DNA from 2 places in the Streptomyces sp. NBC_01003 genome. Region 2 is predicted to be linked to the other one. Evidence: riboswitches for the same ligand, from Rfam matches in the RefSeq annotation. Region 2 holds a riboswitch; the other holds the start of a gene.
What was found. Region 2 has a riboswitch for S-adenosylmethionine ahead of thrC (threonine synthase). Riboswitches for the same ligand answer to the same signal wherever they lie in the genome.
Positions count from the first base shown of each region.

Region 1: another riboswitch for S-adenosylmethionine. It lies ahead of OG698_RS32570 (aminotransferase class V-fold PLP-dependent enzyme); the one in region 2 lies ahead of thrC (threonine synthase).

Region 1 covers NZ_CP108707.1:7,150,462-7,161,274, forward strand. Annotated here, with positions in the region: gene OG698_RS32535 (Ig-like domain-containing protein) at 1-197, shown strand, start outside; gene OG698_RS32540 (hypothetical protein) at 278-679, opposite strand; gene OG698_RS32545 (heme-copper oxidase subunit III) at 867-1,487, shown strand; gene OG698_RS32550 (c-type cytochrome) at 1,561-2,370, shown strand; gene OG698_RS32555 (Rieske 2Fe-2S domain-containing protein) at 2,367-3,425, shown strand; gene OG698_RS32560 (cytochrome bc complex cytochrome b subunit) at 3,422-5,059, shown strand; gene trpD (anthranilate phosphoribosyltransferase) at 5,188-6,252, shown strand; SAM riboswitch class IV at 6,366-6,482, shown strand; gene OG698_RS32570 (aminotransferase class V-fold PLP-dependent enzyme) at 6,650-8,023, shown strand; gene OG698_RS32575 (Lrp/AsnC family transcriptional regulator) at 8,093-8,374, opposite strand; gene OG698_RS32580 (rhomboid family intramembrane serine protease) at 8,415-9,170, opposite strand; gene OG698_RS32585 (hypothetical protein) at 9,327-9,566, shown strand; gene OG698_RS32590 (NYN domain-containing protein) at 9,610-10,813, shown strand, end outside.
Region 2 covers NZ_CP108707.1:5,643,522-5,654,334, reverse strand. Annotated here, with positions in the region: gene OG698_RS25975 (RNA-guided endonuclease InsQ/TnpB family protein) at 1-1,217, opposite strand, end outside; gene OG698_RS25970 (hypothetical protein) at 1,465-2,130, shown strand; gene OG698_RS25965 (hypothetical protein) at 2,163-2,702, shown strand; gene OG698_RS25960 (hypothetical protein) at 2,756-3,052, shown strand; gene OG698_RS25955 (DUF6215 domain-containing protein) at 3,144-3,854, opposite strand; gene groL (chaperonin GroEL) at 4,009-5,634, opposite strand; gene OG698_RS25945 (cold-shock protein) at 5,954-6,157, opposite strand; gene OG698_RS25940 (MoaD/ThiS family protein) at 6,609-6,884, opposite strand; gene thrC (threonine synthase) at 6,943-8,253, opposite strand; SAM riboswitch class I at 8,247-8,378, opposite strand; gene OG698_RS25930 (glucosyl-3-phosphoglycerate synthase) at 8,559-9,506, shown strand; gene OG698_RS25925 (hypothetical protein) at 9,544-10,813, shown strand, end outside.

The sequences.
Region 1 (10,813 bases), 1.5 Mb from region 2:
TCTTCAACACCGTCCGCACCGGCGACATCGTGAAGGTCGTCAACAGCAACGGCGCGCAAATGGACCCGTTCGGCAACGGCTTCGGCGACTGGAACCTCAGCTGGAAGAACTGGGAGAAGGGCAGCGCCGTCCAGGCGGTCGCGACGGACGGCGGCCGCAGCACGGTCCAGGCGGCCCGGCTGAGCCCCGAGGTGTGAGACTTCTGACTCCGGAACACACACGGACGGGGCGGCCCGCAGCAGCGCTGCGGGCCGCCCCGTCCGTGTACCGAAGCGCCCTACGCCTCCACGGCGCGCCGGGAGCGCAGCAGGGAGGCCAGTGTGCCCGCGAACTCCACCGGGTCGACCGGCAGCGTCACGGCGGCCTCGGCGCGGCTCCAGGTGGCCAGCCAGGCGTCCTGCGGGCGGCCCATCAGGAGCAGCACCGGCGGGCAGTGGAAGATCTCGTCCTTGATCTGCCGGCAGACACCCATGCCGCCCGCGGGAACGGCCTCGCCGTCCAGGACGCAGACGTCGATGCCGCCGTGGTCCAGCTCCTTGAGGACCGCCGGGAGCGTGGCGCACTCGACGAACTCGATCTCGGGGGCGTCGGCGGCGGGCCGGCGCCCGGTCGCGAGGCGGACCTGTTCGCGGGTGCTTGCGTTGTCGCTGTAGACCAGGACCGTCGCGGTCGACTGCATCGTTCCTCCGAGACTTCGGCGTCTTTGACTCATCAAGGTGGGGAAGCGTTGCGCGGAGCCTACTCCTCTCGACACCCCGTCAACACCGGTTCGGACACCGCCCTGATGGGCCATACGGGCTGGACACACCCCACAGACACTCCGAACGGCACCCCCCGGGGTGAGCGCGAGATAAGCGACCGACATAATGTCGGTCGTGGCGACAGCAACGACAGTAGAAACCGGGCACGCGCACCCGTCGGTCAATCGGCCGAACCTCACCAGCGTCGGAACCATCATCTGGCTGAGTTCCGAGCTGATGTTCTTCGCGGCCCTCTTCGCGATGTACTTCACCCTGCGATCGGTGACCGGGCCAGATCACTGGAAGGAAATGGCCGAGTCGCTGAACGTTCCGTTCTCAGCGACGAACACCACGATCCTGGTGCTCTCCTCACTGACCTGTCAGCTCGGCGTGTTCGCCGCCGAGCGCGGGGATGTGAAGAAGCTCAGGACATGGTTCATCGTCACCTTCATCATGGGTGCGATCTTCATCGGCGGTCAGATCTTCGAGTACACCGAGCTGGTCACGAAGGACGGTCTCTCGCTGTCCTCCGACCCGTACGGCTCGGTGTTCTACCTGACGACTGGCTTCCATGGACTGCACGTGACAGGCGGCCTCATCGCCTTCCTGTTCGTCCTCGGGCGCACATACGCGGCCAGCAAGTTCACCCATGAGCAGGCGACCGCAGCCATCGTCGTGTCCTATTACTGGCACTTCGTCGATGTCGTCTGGATCGGCCTTTTCGCCACGATCTACTTGATCAAGTAGCCGGCACGTCGTCCCGACGTACCGACTCGTCCAGTAAGCACCGACGCAGAAGATCCTGACACCGGGGTAATCCGTGAAAAAGCTCTCCGCACGACGACGCCATCCGCTGGCGGCGGTCGTCGTCCTACTCCTCGCGCTGGCGGCCACCGGGGGGCTGTACGCCGCGTTCGCACCCGCGAGCAAGGCGCAGGCCGACGAAACCGCCCAGTCCCTCGCCATCGACGAGGGCAAGAAGCTCTACGCCGTTGGCTGCGCCAGCTGCCACGGCACCGGCGGTCAGGGATCCAGTGACGGTCCGCCGCTGACGGGCGTGGGCGCCGCGGCCGTCGACTTCCAGGTCGGCACCGGGCGCATGCCCGCGCAGCAGCCCGGCGCGCAGATCCCGAAGAAGAAGGTCATCTACTCGCAGGCCGAGATCGACCAGCTCGCGGCGTACGTCGCCTCGCTCGGTGCCGGTCCGACCGTCCCGACGAAGAACCAGGTCAGCCCGGAGGGTGCGGACATCGCCAACGGTGGCGAGCTGTTCCGTACCAACTGCGCGCAGTGCCACAACTTCACCGGTGAGGGCGGCGCGCTGACACACGGCAAGTTCGCGCCGAACCTGGAGGACGTGAGCCCGAAGCACATCTACGAGGCCATGCAGACGGGCCCGCAGAACATGCCGTCCTTCCCCGACACCACGATGCCGGAGAAGAGCAAGAAGGACATCATCGCGTACATCAACGCGGTCAACGGCAACGAGACCGAGAGCCCCGGCGGGCTGACGCTGGGCGGGCTCGGCCCGTTCACTGAAGGCCTGTTCGCCTGGGTCTTCGGTCTCGGCGCCCTGGTCGCCGTCGCCGTCTGGGTCGCCGCTCGGACCGCAAAGGCCAAGAAGTCATGAGTAGTCAAGAGATTCCAGAAGAGAACCTGCCCAGCGCGCAGGACGCCGACCAGCCGCACGGCTCGGTCGCGGTGAAGGAAGACCCCTTCGCCAATCCGGGGCTGCCGCCCCACGAGCACCGGATCCAGGACATCGACGAGCGGGCCGCCAGGCGCTCCGAGCGCGTGGTCGCCTTCCTGTTCACGCTCTCGATGCTCTCCACGGTCGCCTTCATCGCCGCGTTCGTGACGATCAAGGCCGACAAGAGCGTCTTCATCTGGCCGATCGGGCACATCAGCGCGCTGAACTTCGCGCTCGGCATGACGCTCGGCCTGGCGCTGTTCTGCATCGGCGCGGGCGCGGTCCACTGGGCCCGCACCCTGATGTCCGACGTGGAGGTCGCCGACGACCGTCACGCGATCTCGGCCGAGCCCGAGGTCAAGGCGAAGGTCCTGGCGGACTTCAAGCAGGGCGCCAAGGAGTCGCAGTTCGGCCGGCGCAAGCTGATCCGCAACACGCTCTTCGGCGCGGTCGCGATGGTCCCGCTCTCCGGCATCGTCCTTCTCCGTGACCTCGGTCCGCTGCCGGAGGACAAGCTCCGGCACACCGCGTGGAAGAAGGGCAAGCTCCTCGTCAACATGAACACGAACGAGCCGCTGCGTCCTTCGGACATCGTGGTCGGCTCGCTCACCTTCGCCAAGCCCGAGGGCGTGGAGGAGCACGACGAGGACTTCCAGCAGGTCATGGGCAAGGCCGCCCTGATGCTGGTCCGGATCCAGCCGGACGAGATCAAGGACAAGCAAGAGCTCGCGTGGGGCCACGAGGGTGTCGTCGCGTACTCGAAGGTCTGCACCCACGTGGGCTGCCCGATCTCCCTGTACGAGCAGCAGACGCACCACGTGCTCTGCCCCTGTCACCAGTCCACCTTCGACCTCTCCGACGGCGCCCGCGTCATCTTCGGTCCCGCCGGCCACGCGCTCCCGCAGCTGCGTATCGGCGTGAACGACGAGGGTTACCTGCAGGCGCTCGGCGACTTCGCAGAGCCCGTCGGTCCTGCTTTCTGGGAGCGCGGATGAGCACTTCGACGACCAACGACGCGTCCTCGCGCGAGAAGGCGCCCGCCGGTGAGCGGGTGGCCGACTGGGCGGACGGCCGGCTCGGGATCTACTCCCTGGCCAAGGCCAACATGCGCAAGATCTTCCCGGACCACTGGTCCTTCATGCTCGGTGAGATCTGCCTCTACAGCTTCATCATCATCATCCTCACGGGTGTGTACCTGACGCTGTTCTTCCACCCGTCGATGAACGAGGTGGAGTACCACGGCAGCTACGTCCCGCTGCAGGGACAGCTGATGTCCGAGGCATTCAACTCGACCATGCACATCTCCTTCGAGGTGCGCGGTGGTCTGCTGATCCGGCAGATCCACCACTGGGCGGCGCTGATCTTCCTCGCCGGCATGTTCGTGCACATGATGCGCGTGTTCTTCACGGGTGCGTTCCGCAAGCCGCGTGAGGTCAACTGGGTATTCGGCTTCCTGCTGTTCGTCCTCGGCATGTTCACCGGCTTCACCGGTTACTCGCTGCCGGACGACCTGCTCTCCGGCACCGGTGTCCGCTTCATGGAGGGCGCGGTCCTGTCCGTGCCGATCGTCGGCACGTACCTGTCGTTCTTCCTCTTCGGCGGCGAGTTCCCGGGCGGCGACTTCGTCGCGCGGTTCTACTCGGTCCACATCCTGCTGCTGCCGGGCATCATGCTCGGTCTCGTGGTCGCTCACCTGATCCTGGTCTTCTACCACAAGCACACGCAGTTCGCGGGCCCCGGAAAGACGAACAAGAACGTCGTCGGCATGCCGCTGCTCCCGGTCTACATGGCCAAGGCGGGTGGCTTCTTCTTCCTGGTCTTCGGTGTCATCGCGGTCGTCGCCGCGATCGCGTCGGTCAACCCGATCTGGGCCATGGGCCCGTACCGGGTCGACCAGGTCTCCACCGGCGCGCAGCCCGACTGGTACATGGGCTTCTCCGAGGGCCTGATCCGCTTCATGCCGGGCTGGGAGATCAACCTCTGGGGTCACACGCTCGTCCTGGGTGTGTTCATCCCGCTGATGATCTTCCCGCTGGTCCTGGTGGTGATCGCGGTCTACCCGTTCATCGAGTCCTGGATCACCGGCGACAAGCGCGAGCACCACATCCTGGACCGCCCGCGCAACGTCCCGACCCGGACCGCGTTCGGTGCCGCCTGGATCAGCTGGTACTTCGTCCTGCTCCTCGGTGGTGGTAACGACCTCTGGGCCACGCACTTCCACCTGTCGATCAACGCGATCACCTGGTTCGTGCGTATCGGGTTCTTCGTCGTGCCCGTACTGGCCTTCATCGTCACCAAGCGGATCTGCCTCGGCCTCCAGCGCCGCGACAAGGACAAGGTGCTGCACGGACGCGAGTCCGGCCTCATCAAGCGCCTGCCGCACGGTGAGTTCATCGAGGTCCACGAGCCGCTCGGGCCCGACGCCCTGCACACCCTCACCGCGCACGAGCAGTACGCGCCGCTCGAGGTCGGCCCGACGGTCGACGAGAACGGTGTGGAGCGCAAGGTGTCCGGTACGGAGAAGCTGCGGGCCAAGCTCTCCGAGGGGATGTACGGCGAGGAGAGCCAGATCCCCAAGCCGACTGTCGAGGAGTACCAGGAGATCACCAGCGGCCACGGCCACCACTGATCACCTGACCTGACCACACGGTCGCCACGGTGAGAGCCCCGTCCAGGCACTGGACGGGGCTCTTTGCCGCTCTCCGGGCTGGATAGGGTGGCCTTGTTCCCTTACACACTGAAAACCAGGAGCGGCAGATGAATGCTGTGACCCCCGCAGGAGGCAATACCGCGGCGGGCCGTTCCTGGCCCCAGCTCCTGAACGGCCTCCTCGAAGGGCGCGACCAGAGCGCCGACGACACCGCCTGGGCCATGGACCGCATCATGCGGGGCGAGGCCACGGACGCGCAGATCGCCGGGTTCGCGGTGGCCATGCGCGCCAAGGGCGAGACCGTGGAGGAGATCTCCGGCCTCGTACGGTCCATGTACGACCACGCCAACGTGATCGAGGTCCCGGGCGACACGGTCGACATCGTCGGCACGGGCGGCGACGGCGCCAAGACGGTCAACATCTCCACGATGTCGGCGATCGTCATCGCGGGCACGGGCGCCAAGGTCGTCAAGCACGGCAACCGCGCCGCCTCGTCGGCGTCCGGCGCCTCGGACGTCCTGGAGAAGCTCGGCGTGAATCTGGAGCTGACGCCGAAGCGCGTGGCCGAGGTCGCGGAGGAGGCCGGGATCACGTTCTGTTTCGCCGTGAAGTTCCACCCGGCGCTGCGGCACGTGGCGGCGGCCCGCGGCCAGCTGGGCATCCGCACGACGTTCAACTTCCTCGGTCCGCTGACCAACCCTGCCAAGGTGCGGGCCCAGGCCGTCGGTGTCGCCGACGCGCGGATGGCGCCCATCGTGGCCGGTGTCTTCGCCGAGCGCGGCCACTCGTCCCTCGTCTTCCGCGGCGACGACGGCCTGGACGAGCTGACGACGACGGCGACCTCGCGGATCTGGGTGGTCCGGGACGGCACTGTGCGCGAGGAGGCCTTCGACCCGCGGGACGTCGGCATCGACCTGGTGCCGGTGTCCGCGCTGCGGGGCGCCGACGCGTCGTACAACGCGGAGGTGGCCCGCCGCCTGCTGGACGGTGAGAGGGGCCCGGTACGGGACGCGGTCCTGCTCAACTCGGCGGCGGCGCTCGTGGCTCTCACGCCCGGCGAGGGCCCCCTGACCGACCAGATCCGGGCCGGCATGGCCCGCGCCGCGGAGTCGATCGACTCGGGCTCGGCGAAGCGGACGCTGGAGCGCTGGGTGGCGGCCAGCAACGCGTAAACGTGCAGGACAGAAGTGGTGGGGAGGTGCCGGCCGGCACCTCCCCACCACGCTCAGTCCGGGATGCGGACACGCTGTTGCGATGAAGCGATCAGCTGGCATACTTCTCGGCAGGTCATGAGTGACAGCGATTAGGCCCCGGCTCGCTGTCCGGCAACCCTCCGTCCGTGGCGGGGTGCCCCGGGTGAAGACCAGGCAGTGCACAGCAAGGTGCTCTGCAAGCGCGGACCCCTGCACACCCTGGGGTCCTGGTCCTCAAGGGAGCAGTCTCGTGAGCAAGCGAATGCGATAGGGCATCTCCGCCCCACCTCCGCACCCCCTTCTCCACTTTTCAGCCGTGCTGTCGAGCCATTGGCTCCGGCATGGTCAATTCGCTTGTCTCTCACGGGAGTTCGCCATGTCTGTCCCCACTGCTGCCGCCGACCAGTCGCTTTGTCGTGAAATTCCCGGCGCTCTGCCGGTTCTGGGCCGGGATGTCACCGTTCCGCTCGTCACCGGGGGCGAGGTCAGCTACGCGGCCCTCGACTACGCGGCCAGCGCCCCGGCGCTCCAGCGGGTCTGGGACGACGTGGCGGCCTACGCGCCGTACTACGGCAGCGTGCACCGCGGCGCCGGGTACCTGTCGCAGCTGTCGACCGACCTCTTCGAGAACTCCCGCGCGACCGTCGCCGAGTTCCTTGGCTGCCGCGCGGACGACCAGGTGATCTTCACCCGGTCGACCACCGACTCGCTCAACCTGCTCGCCGCCGTGCTCCCCGCCGACTGCGAGGTCTTCGTCTTCGAGACCGAGCACCACGCCTCGCTCCTGCCGTGGCGCGACGCCCGGGTGACGTACCTGAACGCGCCGCGCACGCCCGGCGAGGCCGTCCAGACCCTGGAGCGGGCCCTCGCCGACCGTGACCCCTACGGCCCCGCCCTGGTGTGCGTCACGGGTGCCTCGAACGTCACCGGCGAGCTGTGGCCCGTCCGTGAGCTCGCCGCCGCGGCCCACGCGCACGGCGCCCGCATCGTCCTCGACGCCGCGCAGCTCGCCCCGCACCACCCCGTCGACATCCAGGACCTCGATGTCGACTGGGTCGCCTTCTCCGGGCACAAGCTGTACGCGCCCTTCGGCTCCGGCGTCCTCGCGGGCCGCGCCGACTGGCTCCAGGGCTCCGAGCCCTACCTCGCCGGCGGCGGCGCCTCCCGCAAGGTCGCGCGGCGCGCCGACGGCGGTGTGGACGTCGAGTGGCACGACAGCGCCGCCCGCCACGAGGCCGGTTCGCCGAACGTCATCGGCGTCTACTCCATCGCCTCCGCCTGCAAGGCGCTCACCGAGGCGGGCTTCGACTCGCTCGTCGCCCGCGAGCAGTACCTGATCGGCAAGGTCCGCGACGGTCTCGCCGCCGTGCCCGAGGTGAAGGTGCTCTCGCTGTTCGGCGACGACGCCCCGCGCGTCGGCGTCATCTCGTTCGTCGTCGAAGGCTGGAACAGCTCGCACTTCGCGGCCGCGCTCTCCGCCGAGTACGGCATCGGCGTGCGCGACGGCCTCTTCTGCGCCCACCCCCTCGTGCGCACCCTGCTGGGCAGCGACCCGCAGTCGCAGGGGGAGTGCGGGGCGCCCGAGGCCGCGCCCGGCGAGAAGTCCCTCAACGCGATCCGCGTCAGCTTCGGCGCAGGCACCCCGGACGAGCACGTCGAGCGCTTCGTCCGCGCCGTCACCGAGCTGGTCCGCGACGGCGCTCGCTGGAACTACCGCACGGAGGACGGGCGTTGCGTCCCGGCGGTGTGATCCGCCGACCTCACCGGACATGACGAAGGCCGCCCCTCGGGGCGGCCTTCGGTCGTCAAGCGGGCCGGATCAGGAGTCGAGCCCGATCGCGAACGCCGCCTCCAGGTCGTGCTGCGAGTACGTGCGGAACGCGACGTGCGTGTCCGTCGCCTCCACGCCCGGGATCTTGCTGATCTTCCCGGGGATGACGTCCGCCAGGTCGTCGTGGCGCGCGACGCGCACCATGGCGATCAGGTCGTACGTACCGGTCACGGAGAAGACCTCGCTGACGCTGTCGAGGGCGGCGATCGACTCGGCGATCTCGGGGATCCGGTCCACGCTGGTCTTGATGAGCACGATCGCGGTGATCACGGCTGGCTGTCTCCCTCGGTGGCCGTGGCTGGGGCTGCTTTCACTCTAGCCCTCCCGTCTCCCGCCCCCGCCCTTGCACAGAACCGCTCTGCGCACCCCGCTTTCTTCCTCTGTAGCGCACCCACGCGTAGAGGAACCCGACGGAGAACCCGACCAGGTGCGCCAGGTAGGCCACTCCCGGCCCCTGGCCGCTCTGCCGGGCCGCCGCCCACTGGAGCGCCACCCAGAACGGCAGCACCACCCACGCGGGAAACCGCAGTGGCAGGAAGAACAGGAACGGGAACAGGCTCGTCACGCGCGCCCTGGGGAAGAGATACAGGAGCGCCCCGAGCACCGCGGAGATCGCCCCCGAGGCGCCCACCAGGGTCTGCTCCGAGCTCGCGTACGCAATGGCGTAGCCGAGCAGTGCCGCGCAGCCGGAGAGCACGTAGAAGAGCGCGAACTGGAGGTGGCCCATTCCTTCTTCGACCATCGCGCCGAAGACGTACAGGAAGAGCATGTTGCCCAGCAGGTGCAGCCAGCTGCCGTGGACGAAGAGGGCCGTGACGGTGGTGAGCGCGGCGCGTGGGGAGCCGGTGAGCAGCTGGACGGGGATCACGCCCCAGCGCTCGAAGTACTCGCTCTGCGCCGCGAGCAGCCGGTCGCCCGTGCCGTAGACGGGGTTGAGCCCGGACGCCGGGGACAGTGCGAACGCCACGCAGCACAGAGCGATCAGCCCGTACGTCACCGGTGCCGGGTGGTTCCTGACAGCCGACCTGACCGTCCTGCCCGCCGTCACACCCCGATTGTCGATCATGCAACAGATCATGACGTAACGGTGCACACCTGCCCAGACGGCCTGCCGGGATTCCCCACTGTGGACGCCCGCGCGGGGGGTACCCGCCAGGCCGTAGGGTTACGGGCACCACGCACCACGGAAAACGTACGACCCCGAAAGAAGGCGACAGCCCCGATGACGGTTCCCCTGCCGACCGCCGAGACCCGTTGGCGCTGCACTCTCTGCGGCAACCTCACGCGTTTCGACGTGACCCGTTCGTCGAAGGTCGTCGAATACGTGCACCTCGACCTCGCTGGTGACCCGAAGGTGGAGGAACGCGAGGTGGTCAGTGAGACCATCGAGTCGGTCCGCTGCCGCTGGTGCAACGCCGTGGATCAGGTCGAACTCGTGGACAGGCCGGGTGCCGGCTCCTGAGAGGGAGCCGAACCCCCAGAAAATACGGACATTGGGGTGACGGATGGTGGAGAGCGCAGGCGGGGAGGCCGGGGACGGCGCCGCTGAGGTGCTCGACCGGCCGTTGCCCGAAGGTGTTCGGCGCCGGGTCGTGCAGATCGTCTCGGACGGCTTCGGCGGGCTGACAGTCGCCGAACTGCCGCCCCAGTTGCGGCAGTATGCGCGCTTCACCCCGACCCGGCGTGCCAAGTTCGCCGGCAATGCGATGGCCGCCGCGGTTGAGGGCGACACTCTCTTCCGCCAGCGCATCGGCGAACGTCTCAGAGACGCCCAGCCGGAGCTCTCCGGCGCCCTGGACTCCGGGGCGCCGCCGCCCGCCGCCGACCCCCTCGACGTGGCCGCCGCGGCCTATGTGCTGCGGCCCACCGGCTGGGTGAAGCTCGTCGCGGCCGCCGGCGAGGAGGCCGTGCGGGCCGACGCCGAGCGCGCCGACGAGGAGGCGCGGGCCGAGCTGGAGCGGCTGCGCGCGGAGGTCGGAGCCGCCCGCGACCAGACCAGGTCCGAGACCGAACGGCTGCGCACGGAGCTGGAGTCGGCGAAGAAGGAGGCCGAGTCCCTCCACCGCAAGCTGCGCAGCGCGCTCAGTGACGTCAAGCGCGGCGAGGCGGCCGTGCGCAAGATCCACGGCGAGACCGAGGCCCTACGGGCCGAGATGCAGGCACAGCTGTCCGCCGCCGACAGCGAGACGCGGCGGCTCAAGGCGCGGCTCGGCGAGACGGAGGCGGCGCTCGAGGCCTCCCGCAAGGCGGCGCGCGAGGGCCGCAGCGTCGAGGACATGCGCGTACGGCTGCTGCTCGACACCGTCCTGGAGTCCGCGCAGGGGCTGCGCCGCGAGCTGGCGCTGCCGCCCGTGTCCGTGCGCCCCGCCGAGACCGTGGACGCCGTCGAGCCCGGGCGGATGTCGCCCAAGGACATCGCGGCCCGCGCCCTGTCCGAGCACGACCCCGCCATCCTGGACCAGCTGCTCGCCCTGCCTCAGGCCCATCTCGTGGTCGACGGCTACAACGTCACCAAGACCGGCTATCCGACGATGCCGCTGGAGAAGCAGCGGCTGAGGCTGCTCGGCTCGCTCTCCCAGCTCGCCGCGCAGACCGGCGCCGAGGTCACCTGTGTCTTCGACGGAGCCGAACTCGCCGCGCCCGTACTGCTCGCGCCGCCGCGCGGGGTGCGCGTGCTCTTCTCGAAGGCGGGTGTCACCGCCGACGAGC
Region 2 (10,813 bases):
TCCGGGAGCAGTGCTCCCGGGGGTCTTACGCCGTCAGTGTCAGCCGGGTTGAGACCAGCCCGGACGAGCATCACGCGGGCGGAGTTCTTGTCTCTGGGGGAGACGGTTTTGCACGCGGTGCAGGTATACGTTCGTTCCGACAGCGGCAGTGCGTGCTTGGCTCTCGCTCCGCAGTGCGCGCAGTCCATGGTGGTGTGGGCCGGGTGGACGAGGTGCACGATCCGGCCATGTTTGCGGGCCATCTCGGTCAGGGCCCGTTTGGTGGCGCCGATCGCCGCGTCAGCGGCCTTGTGGGCCATCGTCGACTTCGCGAGGAACTTGGGCCGGAAGTCTTCCACCGCGATGGCGTCGTGGTCGCGGACCATGCGCTTGGCCCATTTGCGGCCGGTGTCCTGCCGCTGCCGGGCGATCTTCGCGTAGGTCTTCGCCCGCCACTTCTTCGCCTCCCGGTAGCCCTTCGATCCGGCCTGCCCCTTCTTCGGCTTGCGGCGGGCCATCATGCGGTCGTACCGCGACAGTCTGCCCTGGGCCTTCTTGCCGTGCTGGGCGTGCGGGAGGTCGTGGGCGTCGGAGGTGGTGGTCGCGGTCTCCTTCACGCCCCAGTCGACACCGATCACCCGGCCGGTCTCCGGCATCGGCTGCGCCGGTGCAGGGACAACGAACGAGCAGTACCAGTGCCCCACCGTGTCCTGATACACACGCACCGAGGAGGGCTCGGCGGGCAGGTCCCTCGACCACACAGGCGTCAGGACGATACCCCCGGCCAGATGCAGACGGCCGCCCTTCAGGCGGAATCCGCGCTTCGTATAGTTCAGGCTCACCGCGGCCTCGCGCTTCTTCTTCCACCCCGGCATCCCGGCCCGCTGCCGCTGGGGAAGGCGCTCACGGATGTCCTTGTGCGCCTTCGCCCGCGACTTCCCGAAGTCGCGGATGATCTGCTGCTGCGGCACCGAGCTGCCTTCACCCAGCCAACGAGTCCCGGCGCGGGCCGCGGTCAGCATCTTGTCGAGCTGCGCCGGACCGCACGTCTGGATGCCGGCGCCCGCAGACAGGGTCTTGTTCCAGGCGTGGACCTGCTGTGACTTGGCCACGCACTCGTTCCACACCCACCGACACCGGTCCCACTCGTCCCTCAGCGCGGCCAGTGCGGTGGACGACACACGCAGGCGGAACGTCCACCGGACATGCCCACCCTCCTCCGCCACCGATCCCGTCACACCCTCACCCCCTCCACGACCCTCGGACCGAAAGACCGCAGCCCGCCGACGCCTTGCGGTGAGACCGTACGTACGACGGCCGCACACCCGTACCTCGATCCCGCGATCGCCACTCCAACCAGCGACTACCGGTACGCGTGTTCGCATGCCCCGGCTCCGTCGGGCGGCCATGCGGGCGCTCCGCGCATCGGCACCGGGATGCGATCCCTCCCCGGCGTGAACGCCTGGGCATCCTCGCAAGAAGGAGGTGAAGACCCTGGCCAAGCACCTCCCGTACGGCCAGTGCGCCCTGCGCGCCGCGCTCAACAACCTGCGCCGGGCCGGGCACTTGCGCCGGGGCCGGGAGCACATCGTGGGCAGCGGCAGCGCGCGCTGGGTGACCCGAACGTGGTTCTCGCGAACACCCCGCACGGATGACTGGTGGGCAAGCTTCGCCGCAGGCGACGTAACGGACCATGGCGGAAGCCCGCCCCAACCCCCCACCCGCAGCCGCGCGTTCGTCCTCCTGGCCGCGCTGGGGCGTGAGAACGGCGCACTCTCCCTCTCGGCGGCGGAGTGCGCGGAGCTGGAGCCGCTGGCGGACCGCTGGTTCGAGAGCGGGGCGACGGAACGGGACCTGATCCAGGCCCTCACCGCGGGCCTCCCCGCCCCTGTCCACAGCCCGGCCGCCCTGATCCGTAGCCGCCTCACGACCAAGCTGCCGCCCGAACGCCCCACTCCCCGTCCGGCACTGCGCGTACTGGAATGCGGCAAGTGCGGAGCGCCAGGCCGCCCGGAAGCCCTGCGCGGCGGCGAGTGCGGCCCGTGCAGAGGCGAAACGGCGCCCGCCCGCCCTCCGGTCCACCTGCCACCCACCCAGGTCCACGCCCGCGCGGCAGCACTGCGCGCGGCGCTGCCCCGGGCGCGGGGATGAACCGGCCTCAACTGCTGTACCAGAATGGCCACATGAGCCACGACCGCGAACACCCGGACGACGATCGCGTCCTCGTCCGGAGCAGCTGGGGCACCAATCGGTACGTCTACAACCCGCACAACCCCGTCGGCCGCGTTCTCATCGTCGGCTCGCTGCTGTTCGCGGCGGGTGGGCTCTACGCGCTGTACCACCCGGACCTCTTCCGGGGCGGCTGGGAGGGTGACGACCTGCGGACCGCGGTGACGGGCGCGACGGCGCAGTTGTCGGAGGACAGGACCGGGCCGGGGACCGACACCGGGCTCTACGAGGACATCCTGACGCAGGACATCGCGCAGCACGGGCACGGCCCGGAAGACGCCCTCACCGTCGCCCTCGCCTCCGACCCGCCCGAATCCACGATCTGGTACGGCGGCACCGAGGACGCCGACTTCTCGGTCAAGGCCCGCGGCACCGACATCGCCTTCTGCCTGCACGTACATGCGGTGCAGCGGCCCAAGGCGATGGGGTACGACGCCGTGGACTTCACCGTCGACGACGGGAGCTGCCCTGGAGAGACCACTGAGGCGCCCTGACGGCGCCCGGCGCTCCACATGCGCCCGCGCGCACACTCCCGCATCCTGAATTTATGGCTGAGAGCACGTTCTCGAAGATCTCCTGGACCGAGTTCCGTCCCGATCAGGGGCGGCTGACCATCGGCGCCGCGCTGACCGGCGCCGGGATGCTGATCGGCGCGGCCGGTGTCGGCTTGCTCGTGTTCGAACTGGTCCGCGCGGGCCGCAACTGGACCGGCACCTGGGAGGTGCCGCCCACCAAGCTGGCGTCCCGCACCTTCCACCAGGCGCAGACCGCCGCCCAGAGCGCGGCCCAGGCCGGCCGCGAAGCCTGGACCAGCTACGAGGAATCGCCGGTCCCGCGCTTCTAGGGCCTGTCAGGCGGATCGTGTCACGGTCGCGGGGCCTGGCACGCACACGCCGACCTGCACCGACCGAACGAAGCTCACCGTGCGCGGGCCGTCACTCGGCGGCCGCCCACCCCGGGATCCTCGGCAGCACCTTCTCGGCGACCTGGAACAGCACCGTGTCGTCCGGCACCGCACCGTCCGAGCGCCACAGCGACAGCTCGAAGGAGCCACCCTTGTCCTTCGCGTGCTGCGCCACGGACAGGACACGGGCCGGGACCCCGGGAGCGCTGCTCGAATCGCTGCCGTCGAGGCGGAACCTGATGCTGATGGTGCGGTCCGAGTAGAGGACCGCCCGGTGGCCCAGGAACGTCCGCCGCTTCTGCGTGTCCCCGAAGAGACCGGCGGTGTCGGCGACCGGATGGCCGTCGTAGGTGCCCTCCAGCGTCACGGTGTACGTCTCGAACTCGACCCGCGCCGAGGGCGTGGCAATTTCGCGTCCACCGGCCGTCTTGATCGAACTCGCGCTGCCCGACGCGGACTTCGCGATCTCCGTCGGTGTGCCGAGCAGTTCGGCGAGGTCCCGCCGGTTGAGCACTCCGCACAGTCGGGCGCCGGAGACCTGCCCCGCCGTCTCACCGGCCTTCGCGCCCTTCTCGGCCTCCCCGCCCGAGCAGGTCGCCGGCTTCGGCTCGGCGCTGCTCTCGGCGTCCGTCTTCGCGATCGCCCAGAACCCGATGGCGAGCGCGGCCACCAGCGCCACGGCCGATATCGCCTGTCCCCACTCGTTCATGCCCTTCTTGGGCACGTCGTCGCTGTCGGTCATGTCCCCCACCCGCCCCGATCCCCTGACATATGCCCGGGGACCCTAACCCGTGATCACCGGGCGGGCAAGGAAAACCGACCGGGGAACGCCCGAGGGCGGCACCCCTCGTGAAGAGGAGTGCCGCCCTCGGAAAGGACAGGCTGAACCGTCAGGCTCAGAAGTCCATGTCACCGCCCGGCATGCCGCCCGGAGCGCCGCCCGCGGCGGCCTTCTCCGGCTTGTCGGCGATGACGGCCTCGGTGGTGAGGAACAGCGCGGCGATCGACGCGGCGTTCTGCAGGGCAGAGCGCGTGACCTTCGCCGGGTCGAGGATGCCCTCGGCGATCATGTCGACGTACTCGCCGGTCGCGGCGTTCAGGCCGTGGCCGATGGGAAGGTTGCGGACCTTCTCCACGACGACGCCACCCTCGAGACCACCGTTGACGGCGATCTGCTTGAGCGGGGCCTCCAGCGCGAGCTTCACGGCGTTGGCGCCGGTCGCCTCGTCACCGTCGAGCTCGAGCTTCTCGAAGACCGCGGAGGCCTGGAGCAGGGCCACGCCGCCACCGGCGACGATGCCCTCCTCGACGGCCGCCTTCGCGTTGCGAACGGCGTCCTCGATGCGGTGCTTGCGCTCCTTGAGCTCGACCTCGGTCGCGGCACCGGCCTTGATGACCGCAACACCGCCGGCGAGCTTCGCCAGGCGCTCCTGCAGCTTCTCGCGGTCGTAGTCGCTGTCCGAGTTCTCGATCTCGGCACGGATCTGGTTGACGCGGCCCTGGACCTGGTCGCTGTCACCGGCGCCGTCGACGATCGTCGTCTCGTCCTTGGTGATGACGACCTTGCGGGCGCGGCCGAGCAGGTCGAGACCGGCGTTCTCCAGCTTGAGGCCGACCTCCTCGGAGATGACGGTGCCACCGGTGAGGATGGCGATGTCGCCGAGCATGGCCTTGCGGCGGTCACCGAAGCCCGGGGCCTTGACGGCGACGGACTTGAAGGTGCCACGGATCTTGTTGACGACCAGGGTCGACAGGGCCTCGCCCTCGACGTCCTCCGCGATGATCAGCAGCGGCTTGCCGGACTGCATGACCTTCTCGAGCAGCGGAAGGAGGTCCTTCACGTTGCCGATCTTGGAGTTGACGATCAGGATGTACGGGTCGTCGAGCGACGCCTCCATACGCTCCATGTCGGTGGCGAAGTACGCCGAGATGTAGCCCTTGTCGAAGCGCATACCCTCGGTGAGCTCGAGCTCCAGACCGAAGGTCTGGGACTCCTCGACGGTGATGACGCCTTCCTTGCCGACCTTGTCCATGGCCTCGGCGATGAGCTCGCCGATCTGGGTGTCGGCGGCGGAGATGGAGGCCGTGGAAGCGATCTGCTCCTTGGTCTCGACATCCTTGGCCTGCTCGAGCAGGGCGGCGGAGACGGCCTCGACGGCCTTCTCGATGCCGCGCTTGAGGGCCATCGGGTTGGCGCCGGCCGCGACGTTGCGCAGGCCTTCCTTGACGAGCGCCTGAGCGAGGACGGTCGCGGTCGTCGTGCCGTCACCGGCGACGTCGTCCGTCTTCTTCGCGACCTCCTTGACCAGCTCGGCGCCGATCTTCTCGTACGGGTCCTCGAGCTCGATCTCCTTGGCGATGGACACACCATCGTTGGTGATCGTGGGGGCGCCCCACTTCTTCTCGAGGACGACGTTGCGACCCTTGGGGCCCAGGGTCACCTTGACGGCGTCGGCGAGCTGGTTCATGCCGCGCTCGAGGCCGCGCCGTGCCTCCTCGTCGAACGCGATGATCTTGGCCATGTGAAGTGGTCCTCCCGGACGGGGTGGAAACGCAAACGGACCGTGCTGGTGCCCGCGACGGACGGCCTGCGTGCCGTGTGGTTCCTTGCCCCACCCGGCCTGCGAGCCTCACCGACCCGATCCAAGTTCTGTCACTCTCACCTTCAGAGTGCTAACGCAATGATTAGCACTCGACCTAGGAGAGTGCAAGCGCCTCCGGCAGACGCGCGGTCCCCGCGGGCGGCGTGCGCGGGGTGTGCGCGCACGCACGAGAGGCCCGTACCCCTCGCGGGGTACGGGCCTCTCGGCGTGAGTGTGTCGGTGGCCGATCGCGCCGAGATCAGACGGCGAGCTTGACCATGTCCGCCTGCGGACCCTTCTGGCCCTGCGAGATCTCGAATTCGACTCGCTGACCCTCTTCAAGGGTGCGGTATCCGTCCATCTGGATGGCGCTGTAGTGGACGAATACATCCGCACCACCGTCGACCGCGATGAAGCCGTACCCCTTCTCCGCGTTGAACCACTTGACGGTGCCCTGAGCCATGACTAACTCCCCTATTACTGGCCCTTGCACAGGCCCGCACTTCGCGGACCCGGGTCAGACCTCACCCCCCATTGGTTGGGGGTGTGCGCCGGAACGCGTCGACCGCGGCTGAATGTATCTGCCCAACTGCCGTCTGCAACAGGTCAATCGGACGAGAAATCTGGGCACGGCAGAGCGGTAGAAAGCGGCGGAGCCATTGGATTCCGGGGCAACTCGGGCCCGACAAATGCCACGAACACCCGATAAGGGCTGGGCACTTTGGCTACTTCTTGTCGGACCGGGGCCGACTTCATATATGCGCTCGGCACAAGCACGAAGCGCGGTTCCCAACTCTACCGCGCTCAACCCTACAGAATTGCCCCCTCCGCTTCTCTTGCGGAGGGGGCAATTCAGGTAACTCTGTGTGGCCTCGTCAGGCCGGGCGATCAGCCGCCGGCACTGTGCTCGACGGTCAGCCTCCGGCGACGGCCGGGATGATCGAGACGCCCGCGCCTGCCGGCGTCGCCGTCTCGAGGCCCTGCTCGAAGCGCACGTCGTCGTCGTTGACGTACACGTTGACGAAGCGGCGCAGCTTGCCCTGGTCGTCCAGGACGCGGGCCGCGATGCCCGTGTGGTTCTTCTCCAGGTCGGCGATGACCTCGGAGAGGGTGGCGCCCTCGGCGGGGACCTCGGCCTTGCCGCCGGTGTAGGTGCGCAGGATGGTGGGGATGCGGACGTTGACGCTCATGTCGGGCTGCAGCCTTTCCGTGCGGGTGTCGCGGGTGTCGCGGGTCTTCGCGGGGTCTTCAGTGGGCGAGGCCCGCGTCGCGGAACGCGTCCAGGCTCGGGCGGATGGTGGCGGTCGCCTGGGACGTCTCGGCGACCGCGTCGAGGGTCTTGAGGCCGTCGCCGGTGTTGAGGACGACGGTGGTGAGCGCCGGGTCGATCAGGCCGGCCTCGATCAGCTTCTTCGTCACGCCGACCGTCACACCGCCCGCGGTCTCCGCGAAGATGCCCTCGGTCTGCGCCAGGAGCTTGATCGCCTCGACGACCTGCTCGTCGTTGACGTCCTCCACGGCGCCGCCGGTGCGGCGGGCGATGTCGAGGACGTACGGGCCGTCGGCCGGGTTGCCGATGGCGAGCGACTTGGCGATCGTGTTCGGCTTCTGGGGCCGCACCACGTCGTGACCGCCCTTGTAGGCGACGGAGACCGGCGAGCAGCCCTCGGCCTGGGCGCCGAAGAGCTTGTACGGCTTGTCCTCGACGAGGCCGAGCTTGATCAGCTCCTGGAGACCCTTGTCGATCTTCGTGAACTGGGAGCCGGACGCGATCGGGATGACCAGCTGGTCCGGGAGCTGCCAGCCGAGCTGCTCGCAGATCTCGTACGCCAGGGTCTTGGAGCCCTCGCCGTAGTACGGGCGCAGGTTGACGTTGACGAAGCCCCAGCCCTCGCCGAGCGGGTCGCCGATGAGCTCGGAGCAGAAGCGGTTGACGTCGTCGTAGTTGCCCTCGATGCCGACGAGTTCGCCGCCGTAGACCGCGGCCATGACGACCTTGCCCTGCTCCAGGTCGTGCGGGATGAACACGCAGGAGCGGAAGCCGGCGCGGGCCGCGGCGGCGCCGACGGCGCCGGCGAGGTTGCCGGTGGAGGAGCAGGACAGAGTGGTGAAGCCGAAGGCGCGGGCGGCCTCGATGGCCTGGGCGACGACGCGGTCCTTGAAGGAGTGCGTGGGGTTGCCGGAGTCGTCCTTGACGAACAACTTGCCCTGCTCGACGCCGAGTTCACGGGCGAGGTTGTCGGCCTTGACGAGCTTGGTCCAGCCGGGGTTCAGGTTCGGCTTCTCGGCGACGTCGGCCGGGACGGGCAGGAGAGGGGCGTAGCGCCAGATGTTGGCGGGTCCGGCCTCGATCTCCTTGCGCAGCGACTCGGGGTCGCCCGTCGGCAGGTCGTAGGAGACTTCGAGCGGCCCGAAACACTCGGCACAGGCGAAGATCGGTCCGAGCGGGAAGCTGGTGCCGCACTCGCGGCAGGAAAGCGCCGAGGCGGGTCCGAGATCAACGGAAGTGGTGGTGGCGACAGTCTGCGCAGCCATGATGGCGAGGCCCTTTCTCCTCATCTTCCTCGCGGCGCATCTCGCCACGAGACGGAATTGGCACCTTCCCCACCTGGACCTCGGCAAGGTCGGCGGGAGGGTTGCCGGGACTTCAACGGGCCGTATCCCTCTGTCCCTCTGGATGAGCGCTATTCGGTTGTTGAGCTGACGCTTGATCACTCAAGCGCGGCGGCGACCCCGACATGCGATGGTCACCGGCGTTGTTCAAGACTGTAACCGAAGGCCTGGACGCTTGAGATAGTCGTCCGAACCGCGAGATGGATCACAGTTCGTGATCAGACAGTTCAGACAGTGAGGAGCCGCGCACCGTGCTGGAAGAAGTAGAGCGCTGGCTGAGCAGGCGTTCCTGGTCGGTGTCGGACCGCCCGCTCCCTCAGCTGATCGCCGCGAAGCGCGCCTCGGGCACCTCGGTGAGCGTGGTGCTGCCCGCGCTGAACGAGGAGGAGACGGTCGGCGAGATCGTCGCCGAGATCCGGCGCGCCCTGATGACGGAGCGGGTGCCGCTGGTCGACGAGCTGGTGGTGATCGACTCGGGTTCGACGGACCGCACGGCCGAGGTCGCGCGGGCCGCCGGGGCGCGGGTCGTGCACCGGGACGCGATCCTGCCGAGGATCCCGGCCGTGCCCGGCAAGGGCGAGGTGCTGTGGCGCTCGCTGCTCGTCACGAGCGGCGACATCGTCTGTTTCGTGGACGCGGACCTGAAGGAGTTCTCCGCGGACTTCGTCTCGGGGATCGTGGGTCCGCTGCTCACGGATCCCGGCGTGGACTTCGTGAAGGCGATGTACGACCGTCCGCTCGGGTCCGCCGCGGGTCAGGGCGGCCGGGTCACGGAGCTGGTGGCGCGCCCGCTCCTGAATCTGCACTGGCCGCTCCTTGCGGGGTTCGTGCAGCCGCTCGGCGGCGAGTACGCGGCCCGCCGGTCGCTCCTGGAGCGCCTGCCGTTCCCGGTCGGTTACGGGGTCGAGCTGGGCCTTCTCGTCGACGCGCTGCACACGGTGGGCCTGGACGCGCTCGGGCAGGTCGACGTCGGCGTGCGCAAGCACCGGCACCAGGACGGGCAGGCGCTCGGGCGTATGGCCGCGGCCATCTACCGCACAGCACAGCTGCGGCTCGCGCGCGGTCACCTCGTACGTCCCGTGCTCACCCAGTTCGAGCGCGGGGAACAGGGATTCGAGCCGCGCACGCACGACGTGGACACCGAGGAACGCCCCCCGATGACCGAAATCACCGAGTACGCGGAGCGCCGCGTGGCGTAGCCGGGGACAATCGTATGTTTTGCCTACATTGCCCTTTATGTGGCTCAGACAAGTTTCGGGTGGGCGACGGCTGCGCGCAGCCGCGACCCGCACCGCCGGGGCGCTCGTCGCCACGGCCAGCGCGCTGACGGCGCTCGGCGTCGCGACCCCCGCCTCGGCCGACGTGGTCACCCCGTTCACCAAGCGCTACGTCGAAGCGCTGTACGGCGACTTCGTGACCATCGGCAACACCGTCATGGGCTGTCCGGCCGCGCCGGCCGACCTGGCGGCGCGCTGCGCGGCCGCCACCGACGGCCGGGGCAGCGACAACAACAACACGTTCGTGATGCGTCGCGTCAACACGGCCGGTACGAAGGCCGGTTACGGCTCGAGCACCGGCCGGGTGACGATCCCGCCGGGCGCGAAAGTGGCGTACGCCCGCCTGTTCTTCGGCGGCAACGACGGCACGTACAAGGGCCCGAGCGGCGCGCAGCTCGCGCGGTGCGACATCTCCGGCGCCGATGTGGAGCCCTCGCCGAGCGCCCCGCTCGCCGCCATGCCCGTGATCGCCGTGAACGGCAGAGCCGCGGCGAAGGTCTCCACCGAGGACCTGGTCCGGGACCCGGCGGCCACCTACGGCCCGCACTACTACACGGGCGAGGCCGACGTCACGAGCATGTTCGCCGGCGTCACCGGCACCGGCGCGCCCGTCCCCGTCGCGGTCGGCGGCGTCTGGGCGCCCAACGGCAAGGGCTGCGCGGCCGGCTGGTCGATGACCGTCGTCTACAAGTACGACGCCCCGAACTCCACGTACGCCCCGGGCCGGCGCAACGTGTACGTCTACGGCGGGCACGTCCTCCAGCGCTCCGCCTCGCCCGCGACCACGATCCGCGTGAACGGCTTCCACCGCGCGGGTGACGGCAAGGTGCGGGCCGGCGTCACCACCTACGACGGCGACTGGAACACGCCGGGCGACCGGTTCCTGGTCGACGGCAAGAACGTCACCGAAGCCCACACCGGCAACATCAACAACTTCTTCACCAGCGAGGACGACGGCGCCGTCGCTCCGAAGACGGTCAACAACCTGAGCGTCGACGCGAAGGAGTTCGAGCTCCCCGACGGGACCGTCCCGCCGGGCGCCACCTCCACCGAGCTGATGTTCACCACCAGGGGCGACACGTACGTCCCCTCGGCGCTCGCCCTGTCCGTCCCGGTCCCCGACCTGGAGGTCACCAGGACGGCGAGCCCGAAGGCGGCGGGCCCCGGCGACACCATCACCTACACGGTGAAGGCGAAGAACATCAGCTCGCTCGACTACCCGAACGCCA